2 regions of the Bacillus sp. PK6-025 genome follow, and region 2 is predicted to be linked to the other one. Evidence: a T-box and tRNA genes for the amino acid it is inferred to sense, from the RefSeq annotation. Region 2 holds a T-box; the other holds one or more tRNA genes.
What was found. A T-box is a leader RNA that pairs with one kind of tRNA and senses whether it is charged. The one in region 2 lies ahead of ileS (isoleucine--tRNA ligase), so its partner is inferred to be a tRNA-Ile.

Region 1: it has a tRNA-Ile gene. The T-box ahead of ileS (isoleucine--tRNA ligase) is inferred to sense a tRNA for this amino acid. The anticodon was not compared.

Annotation. Positions count from the first base shown of each region.
Region 1 is NZ_CP096509.1:31,909-36,857, reverse strand. Features, by position in the region: rRNA gene M1D67_RS00185 (23S ribosomal RNA) at 1-2,866, opposite strand, end outside; tRNA gene M1D67_RS00180 (tRNA-Ala) at 2,948-3,023, opposite strand; tRNA gene M1D67_RS00175 (tRNA-Ile) at 3,035-3,111, opposite strand; rRNA gene M1D67_RS00170 (16S ribosomal RNA) at 3,214-4,762, opposite strand.
Region 2 is NZ_CP096509.1:1,706,228-1,711,176, reverse strand. Features, by position in the region: gene ileS (isoleucine--tRNA ligase) at 1-1,643, opposite strand, end outside; T-box leader at 1,695-1,924, opposite strand; gene M1D67_RS08890 (DivIVA domain-containing protein) at 1,987-2,481, opposite strand; gene M1D67_RS08885 (YlmH family RNA-binding protein) at 2,578-3,354, opposite strand; gene M1D67_RS08880 (YggT family protein) at 3,489-3,755, opposite strand; gene sepF (cell division protein SepF) at 3,766-4,218, opposite strand; gene M1D67_RS08870 (YggS family pyridoxal phosphate-dependent enzyme) at 4,215-4,910, opposite strand; gene pgeF (peptidoglycan editing factor PgeF) at 4,918-4,949, opposite strand, start outside.

The sequences.
Region 1 (4,949 bases), 1.7 Mb from region 2:
CCTATCAACCTGATCATCTTTCAGGGATCTTACTTCCTTGCGGAATGGGAAATCTCATCTTGAGGGGGGCTTCATGCTTAGATGCTTTCAGCACTTATCCCGTCCGCACATAGCTACCCAGCGATGCCCTTGGCAGAACAACTGGTACACCAGCGGTGCGTCCATCCCGGTCCTCTCGTACTAAGGACAGCTCCTCTCAAATTTCCTGCGCCCGCGACGGATAGGGACCGAACTGTCTCACGACGTTCTGAACCCAGCTCGCGTACCGCTTTAATGGGCGAACAGCCCAACCCTTGGGACCGACTACAGCCCCAGGATGCGATGAGCCGACATCGAGGTGCCAAACCTCCCCGTCGATGTGGACTCTTGGGGGAGATAAGCCTGTTATCCCCGGGGTAGCTTTTATCCGTTGAGCGATGGCCCTTCCATGCGGAACCACCGGATCACTAAGCCCGACTTTCGTCCCTGCTCGACTTGTAGGTCTCGCAGTCAAGCTCCCTTGTGCCTTTACACTCTGCGAATGATTTCCAACCATTCTGAGGGAACCTTTGGGCGCCTCCGTTACCTTTTAGGAGGCGACCGCCCCAGTCAAACTGCCCACCTGACACTGTCTCCCCGCCCGATAAGGGCGGCGGGTTAGAAGGTCAATACAGCCAGGGTAGTATCCCACCGATGCCTCCACCGAAGCTGGCGCTCCGGTTTCCAAGGCTCCTACCTATCCTGTACAAGCTGTACCAACATTCAATATCAGGCTGCAGTAAAGCTCCACGGGGTCTTTCCGTCCTGTCGCGGGTAACCTGCATCTTCACAGGTACTATAATTTCACCGAGTCTCTCGTTGAGACAGTGCCCAGATCGTTGCGCCTTTCGTGCGGGTCGGAACTTACCCGACAAGGAATTTCGCTACCTTAGGACCGTTATAGTTACGGCCGCCGTTTACTGGGGCTTCAATTCGCACCTTCGCTTACGCTAAGCGCTCCTCTTAACCTTCCAGCACCGGGCAGGCGTCAGCCCCTATACTTCGCCTTACGGCTTCGCAGAGACCTGTGTTTTTGCTAAACAGTCGCCTGGGCCTATTCACTGCGGCTCTCTCGGGCTTGCACCCTAACAGAGCACCCCTTCTCCCGAAGTTACGGGGTCATTTTGCCGAGTTCCTTAACGAGAGTTCTCTCGATCACCTTAGGATTCTCTCCTCGCCTACCTGTGTCGGTTTGCGGTACGGGCACCTCTCACCTCGCTAGAGGCTTTTCTTGGCAGTGTGGAATCAGGAACTTCGCTACTATATTTCGCTCGCCATCACAGCTCAGCCTTACGGGAAACGGATTTGCCTATTTCCCAGCCTAACTGCTTGGACGCGGATATCCAATACCGCGCTTACCCTATCCTCCTGCGTCCCCCCATTGCTCAAATGGTGAGGAGGTGGTACAGGAATATCAACCTGTTGTCCATCGCCTACGCCTTTCGGCCTCGGCTTAGGTCCCGACTAACCCTGAGCGGACGAGCCTTCCTCAGGAAACCTTAGGCATTCGGTGGAGGGGATTCTCACCCCTCTTTCGCTACTCATACCGGCATTCTCACTTCTAAGCGCTCCACGAGTCCTTCCGGTCTCGCTTCACAGCCCTTAGAACGCTCTCCTACCACTGTTCGTAAGAACAGTCCGCAGCTTCGGTGATACGTTTAGCCCCGGTACATTTTCGGCGCAGAGTCACTCGACCAGTGAGCTATTACGCACTCTTTAAATGATGGCTGCTTCTAAGCCAACATCCTGGTTGTCTAAGCAACTCCACATCCTTTTCCACTTAACGTATACTTTGGGACCTTAGCTGGCGGTCTGGGCTGTTTCCCTTTCGACTACGGATCTTATCACTCGCAGTCTGACTCCCAAGGATAAGTCTTTGGCATTCGGAGTTTGACTGAATTCGGTAACCCGGTAGGGGCCCCTAGTCCAATCAGTGCTCTACCTCCAAGACTCTTACCTTGAGGCTAGCCCTAAAGCTATTTCGGAGAGAACCAGCTATCTCCAGGTTCGATTGGCATTTCACCCCTACCCACACCTCATCCCCGCACTTTTCAACGTGCGTGGGTTCGGGCCTCCATTCAGTGTTACCTGAACTTCACCCTGGACATGGGTAGATCACCTGGTTTCGGGTCTACGACCACGTACTCATGCGCCCTATTCAGACTCGCTTTCGCTGCGGCTCCGTCTTTTCAAACTTAACCTTGCACGGGATCGTAACTCGCCGGTTCATTCTACAAAAGGCACGCCATCACCCGTTAACGGGCTCTGACTACTTGTAGGCACACGGTTTCAGGATCTCTTTCACTCCCCTTCCGGGGTGCTTTTCACCTTTCCCTCACGGTACTGGTTCACTATCGGTCACTAGGGAGTATTTAGCCTTGGGAGATGGTCCTCCCGGATTCCGACGGAATTTCACGTGTTCCGCCGTACTCAGGATCCACTCAGGAGAGAACGAAGTTTTGACTACAGGGCTGTTACCTCCTATGGCGGGCCTTTCCAGGCCTCTTCATCTACCTCGTTCTTTTGTAACTCCGTACAGAGTGTCCTACAACCCCAAGAGGCAAGCCTCTTGGTTTGGGCTGTTCCCGTTTCGCTCGCCGCTACTCAGGGAATCGCATTTGCTTTCTCTTCCTCCGGGTACTTAGATGTTTCAGTTCCCCGGGTCTGCCTTCTCATATCCTATGAATTCAGATATGGATACTGCTCCATTACGAGCAGTGGGTTTCCCCATTCGGAAATCTCCGGATCAAAGCTTGCTTACAGCTCCCCGAAGCATATCGGTGTTCGTCCCGTCCTTCATCGGCTCCTAGTGCCAAGGCATCCACCGTGCGCCCTTTCTAACTTAACCGTTAAAAAGAATCACTACGTGATATCTTGCATTACGAATTGAATGTGATGTCTACTGTTATCTAGTTTTCAAAGAACACGTTGGTGGAGCCTAGCGGGATCGAACCGCTGACCTCCTGCGTGCAAAGCAGGCGCTCTCCCAGCTGAGCTAAGGCCCCGTATATAAAGATGGTGGGCCTGAGTGGACTCGAACCACCGACCTCACGCTTATCAGGCGTGCGCTCTAACCAGCTGAGCTACAGGCCCATCTTTTGATTCATATGAAGGAAGTTCCTTCAAAACTAAACAAGATCTAAACGCACCTGTCTATAAGACCGCGAGGTCTTATATTCCGTATAATATCCTTAGAAAGGAGGTGATCCAGCCGCACCTTCCGATACGGCTACCTTGTTACGACTTCACCCCAATCATCTGTCCCACCTTCGGCGGCTGGCTCCAAAAGGTTACCTCACCGACTTCGGGTGTTACAAACTCTCGTGGTGTGACGGGCGGTGTGTACAAGGCCCGGGAACGTATTCACCGCGGCATGCTGATCCGCGATTACTAGCGATTCCAGCTTCACGCAGTCGAGTTGCAGACTGCGATCCGAACTGAGAACAGATTTGTGGGATTGGCTTAGCCTCGCGGCTTCGCTGCCCTTTGTTCTGCCCATTGTAGCACGTGTGTAGCCCAGGTCATAAGGGGCATGATGATTTGACGTCATCCCCACCTTCCTCCGGTTTGTCACCGGCAGTCACCTTAGAGTGCCCAACTGAATGCTGGCAACTAAGATCAAGGGTTGCGCTCGTTGCGGGACTTAACCCAACATCTCACGACACGAGCTGACGACAACCATGCACCACCTGTCACTCTGCCCCCGAAGGGGAAGCCCTATCTCTAGGGTTGTCAGAGGATGTCAAGACCTGGTAAGGTTCTTCGCGTTGCTTCGAATTAAACCACATGCTCCACCGCTTGTGCGGGCCCCCGTCAATTCCTTTGAGTTTCAGTCTTGCGACCGTACTCCCCAGGCGGAGTGCTTAATGCGTTTGCTGCAGCACTAAAGGGCGGAAACCCTCTAACACTTAGCACTCATCGTTTACGGCGTGGACTACCAGGGTATCTAATCCTGTTCGCTCCCCACGCTTTCGCGCCTCAGCGTCAGTTACAGACCAGAGAGTCGCCTTCGCCACTGGTGTTCCTCCACATCTCTACGCATTTCACCGCTACACGTGGAATTCCACTCTCCTCTTCTGCACTCAAGTTCCCCAGTTTCCAATGACCCTCCCCGGTTGAGCCGGGGGCTTTCACATCAGACTTAAGAAACCGCCTGCGCGCGCTTTACGCCCAATAATTCCGGACAACGCTTGCCACCTACGTATTACCGCGGCTGCTGGCACGTAGTTAGCCGTGGCTTTCTGGTTAGGTACCGTCAAGGTACCGCCCTATTCGAACGGTACTTGTTCTTCCCTAACAACAGAGTTTTACGATCCGAAAACCTTCATCACTCACGCGGCGTTGCTCCGTCAGACTTTCGTCCATTGCGGAAGATTCCCTACTGCTGCCTCCCGTAGGAGTCTGGGCCGTGTCTCAGTCCCAGTGTGGCCGATCACCCTCTCAGGTCGGCTACGCATCGTCGCCTTGGTGAGCCGTTACCTCACCAACTAGCTAATGCGCCGCGGGTCCATCTGTAAGTGGTAGCCGAAGCCACCTTTTATAATTGAACCATGCGGTTCAATCAAGCATCCGGTATTAGCCCCGGTTTCCCGGAGTTATCCCAGTCTTACAGGCAGGTTACCCACGTGTTACTCACCCGTCCGCCGCTAACATCAGGGAGCAAGCTCCCATCTGTCCGCTCGACTTGCATGTATTAGGCACGCCGCCAGCGTTCGTCCTGAGCCAGGATCAAACTCTCCATGAAATAATGGAGCGCAGATTAAGTTCGTCACATCCTGTGACAACATCTGCATGACCTGCATCGTGCAGGCCCCTGACTACGCACATTCGCATGTGCGATTTATTTAATGAATTAACAGGTACGTTTGTCTTGTTTAGTTTTCAAAGAACTTCATCGCCGCTCTCAAAGCGACTATAATATCTTAACATTT
Region 2 (4,949 bases):
GCAGGTCTTACAAGATCATCGCGCTCTTCCAGTACGGCCTGATGTGACGAACCTGAATCAAACCAGACATCCATGATGTCCTGTTCCTTTGTGAACTTGCCGTTCGGGCTTCCCGGATGCGTAAAGCCTTCCGGAAGCAGTTCATTCGCTTCTTTTTCAAACCAAATGTTCGAACCGTGCTCCCTGAATAGTTCAGAAACGTGGTCGATCGTTTCATCCGTGATGATCGGCTCCCCGTTTTCGGCATAAAATACCGGAATCGGCACGCCCCATGCGCGCTGTCTTGAGATACACCAGTCGCCGCGGTCGCGGACCATATTGTAGAGGCGCGTTTCGCCCCATTCAGGCACCCATTTTGTTTCTTTCACCGCGTCAAGAAGCTCGTCTCTAAAGTCTTTGATAGAAGCGAACCATTGGGAGGTCGCGCGGAAAATGGTCGGTTTTTTCGTTCTCCAGTCGTGCGGATAGGAGTGGGTGATGAAATCGAGCTTCAGCAAAGCGCCTTTTTCTTCGAGCTGTTCTGTAATCGGTTTGTTGGCCTGATCGTAAAACAGTCCTTCAAAACCAGGGGCTTCGCTCGTCATATGTCCTTTTTCATCAACCGGGCAAAGCACGTCAAGTCCGTATTTCTGACCGATGATAAAGTCGTCTTCACCGTGTCCCGGAGCAGTATGAACACAGCCTGTACCGGCATCTGTAGTTACGTGTTCACCGAGCATAACAAGAGAATCTCTGCTGTATAAAGGATGAACCGCGACGATATGTTCCAGGTCTTTTCCTTTAACAGTTTGAACGACTTCATGATCTTCAAAGCCGATCGCTTTTGCCACGCTTTCAATCAATGCGCTTGCCATCACATAGCGCGCGCCTCCGGCAGCAACGACGCTGTACTCCAATTCAGGGTGTACGGCGATGCCGAGATTGGCCGGGATCGTCCACGGCGTTGTCGTCCAAATGACGATTTTTTCGCCGTTTGTTAATACACCTTTTCCATCTTTCACATCGAATGCAACATAGATAGACGGCGAGCGTTTATCATGGTATTCGATTTCAGCTTCAGCCAGAGCGGATTCGCTTGAAGGGGACCAGTAAACCGGCTTCTTCCCTTTGTAAATATAGCCTTTTTTCGCCATTTCGCCGAATACTTTAATTTGCTGCGCTTCAAACTCCGGCTTAAGGGTCACGTATGGGTTTTCCCAATCTCCTCTGACACCGAGGCGCTTAAATTGCGTTTTTTGTCCTTCGATTTGCTGCCATGCGTATTCTTCGCAAAGCTTGCGGAATTCGGCTACCGTCATTTCTTTGCGCTTCACTTTTTTGTTTTTCGTGAGCGCTGTTTCAATCGGCAGGCCGTGTGTATCCCAGCCCGGAACATACGGTGCATGATAGCCGCTCATCGATCTCGAACGGACGATGAAGTCCTTCAGTACTTTGTTGAGCGCATGGCCCATATGAATATCGCCGTTCGCATACGGAGGTCCGTCATGAAGCACGAACATCGGCCGGCCTTCGGTTCGTTTCTGAACGAGGCTGTAAATGTCCATATCTTCCCATTTCCCCTGGATTTCAGGTTCACGGTTCGGCAGGTTTCCTCTCATCGGAAAATCTGTTTTCGGCATTAAGAGCGTATCTTTATAATCCATTACCATTCCTCCAAAACATCTTTTCTAAAACAAAAAAAGCCTTTTCATCCCATAAGGGACGAGAAGGCTTTGATCTCGCGGTACCACCCTTTTAGACAAGCCGATTCGGCTTATCCGCTCAAACATCGTAACGTGATGGGACGTCCTTTCCTACTGGACGGTTCAGAAAGGAAACTTGAGGGCTGATTCACAACGATTCCAACAATCCCGGGCTTACACCGCCCCCGGGTCGCTTTCATTGTTTTCAGAAATCAATGTCTGTCCCTCTCAAACGTTTTTCACTCAATTTATGAACGTATTATATGCGAACGGATGACGATATGTCAAGAACGCAAATGAAATTCTATTCTTTTTCATCCATGACGGCGTCTACTTCGTATTCAAGCAAATGATCCCAGTCGTCGTTTTTCAACAGGTCAAGCTGCGCTTCGATCAGCATTTGGAAACGGGTTCTGAACACTTTTGACTGCTTTTTCAGCTCTTCGATTTCCATCGCGATCTTTCTCGATTTTGAAAGAGACTCATTAATGATCCGGTCAGCGTTTTTCTCAGCTTCACGAATGATGAGCTTCGCTTCTTTCTCGGAATTGCGCTTTACGTCTTCTGCTGCTTCCTGTGCGACAAGGATCGATTTATTCAACGTCTCTTCGATCGTCGAAAAATGGCCGAGACGCTCGTCAAGCTCGTTCACCTTTGATTCAAGCTCATTTTTTTTGCGCAGAATGATCTCATAATCCTTTCTCACCTGGGCCAGGAACTCGTTCACTTCATCTTCGTCATAGCCGCGGAACGCTTTTGTAAATGTTTTATTATGAATGTCATTTGGCGTCAAAGGCATGCTGCCCACCTCCATTATTTTTCTTTATGTACATTTGTCCTAGTCAACATTATAAAGCAAAATTCGACCGGGCGGAGAAAAAACTGTTAAAACGCGTCATTTTTGTTTTTCAAACGTCAATCTCCATTTGCCCTTCTTCGTTTTGCCGTCAATGTTTTTCATCCTGAACCGGCCAAACCCCCGGATCGAAATCATATCCCCTTCCGCCAGTGCATATGAAGGGTCTTCAATGACTTTCCAGTTCACTTTCACGAGGCCATTTTTCACGAGAACCTGTGCTTTTTGCCGGGATTGCCTGCTCATTGCCGAGCAAATCGCATCAAGCCTCAAAGATGAAACCGTATCATCCCTTATTTCGACATCCTGCTCCGGTACTTTAAGCTTAGAAAGCGGAATTTTTTCAAGGGAAACTTTCACCTTGCCGATTTGTGTCAGCTGGGTGAAAACAAAATCAGCGACTTCTTCCGAACAGATAAACTGCCATGTCCCGTCCGAAAAGATGAGGTCGCCGAACTTTTGGCGCCTCAATCCGATGCCCATCAATGAGCCGAGAAGCTCGCGATGCTCGATGGAGGCGAATTTTTGCGGATAGATGACTTCCCAGCCCTGAAGCTGAAAATCTTCGGCAGACGGCTCAGCATATTCAGGGAATAGTAAAGCCCTCTTTCGTTCGGCCTCAGGGAAGCCCCCGAAAAATTCAAGCCTCACTTCGTCCGACTGACCGATGACAGATTGCAGGATCACCTGTTCCCGCGGGTCCAAAAAATCGGTCAGCTTCATCCGGTACTGTTCCGCCACGATTCTTTTCCACTCAAGAGCCTGGTCGATAAACGGCTCTTCGTCTTTTCTGAAATGCTGGTAAATATCGCTCATTGTCTTTCCTTTCTATGTAAAGAGGCCTGGCCTACAGCCAAGCCCGATACTCGGCCCGCAAAGATTGAAGGCACGCTCCTGAACCACGGCGCCGCTGCCTGCGGTAAGTCTTACGGGAGATCGGCATAATGTCTTTAAAAAGCGCCGAGCATTCTGAAAACCGCAAGAAGCCCTGCATCTGCGAACCGCAGGATGAAAATCGCCACGAGCGGAGAAATATCAATCATCCCGAGCGGAGGAATAATCCTTCTGAACGGTTCGAGATAAGGCTCGCAAAGTGAAGCAAGCACCCGGCCGAATGAAGACTCCCTTGCATTAGGCACCCAAGACATAAAAATGTAAATAATGAGCGCAAACGAATAGACGGTTATAAGCGTGCTTAAAATTTGATAAAGTAGGATCATCTGCGATTTACCACCTCTGATGTTCTTCTTCTATGAGCTCGGAAATCGTGCCGGAGACATCGACGTTTTCAGGCGTGCATAAAAAGATGTCCGCTCCGATCCGCTGAATATCGCCGCCGAGAGCATATACAGTTCCGCTCAAGAAATCAACGATTCTTTTCGCCTGATCGTGCTGAATGCGCTGCAGGTTCACGACGACGGCGCGCCGGTTTTTGATATGGTCTGCGATTTCCTGGGCTTCCGCGTACACCCGAGGCTCACTTAACACTACTTTAGAAGATTTCTGAACGCTTTGCAAACTTACGACATTCTGCTTCCCAGCCGCTTTAGACTGGTAGGCGGTTCTGTCTTTCGATTCATGCTCTTCAGGGATTTCCTCCCTGTCTGTTTCAATGTACTCGTATTCGTATTCCTCATCATCCAAGGAAAAAAAGTTTTTAAATTTGTTTTTCAAACTCATGATTGTCCACCTCCAGTTTCATTTCCGACTAAGGAAGATCCGATTCTGACGAATGTCGCGCCTTCCTCGACTGCGATCGTATAGTCGTTAGACATCCCCATCGAAAGCTCGCTGCACGGGGCGTTCCATTGACCGAGCCCGCGAACCTCGTCGCGCAGCTCTCTCAGCAAGCGAAAACAGCTTCTGATTGCCGTCTCGTCATCCGTAAAAGGAGCCATCGTCATTAATCCCGCAATCCGGATGTTTTCATATGCAGACAGTTTTTTTACAAAAGAAAGAACCTCTTCTTTTGCCATGCCGTGTTTTGAAGATTCAAGAGATGTGTTGACCTGAACAAAACAGTCAATCGGTTTTTTTGCCCTCTTCTGAATCTCGTCGGCCAATGAAAGCCTGTCTAAAGAATGGATATATGAGACATGATCGATGATTGCTTTTACCTTTCTCGTCTGCAGGGTTCCGATAAAATGCCATACCGGTTCGCTGTCTTTCAGAGCGTCGAGCTTGTGAAGCAGTCCGGTATCGCGGTTTTCTCCCAAATGTCTGATTCCTGCATCAAGCGCTGCCTGCGCCCGTTCCGGGGAAACATATTTCGTGACAGCGATGACGGATATTTCGTCGGGCGTTCTTCCCGCTTTGATACACGCTTCGTTGATCCTGTCATTTATATGTCGTAAATTGCTTTTCACATCCACCTGTAAGCTATACCTCCTTTAATCCGATGAAGGACATCA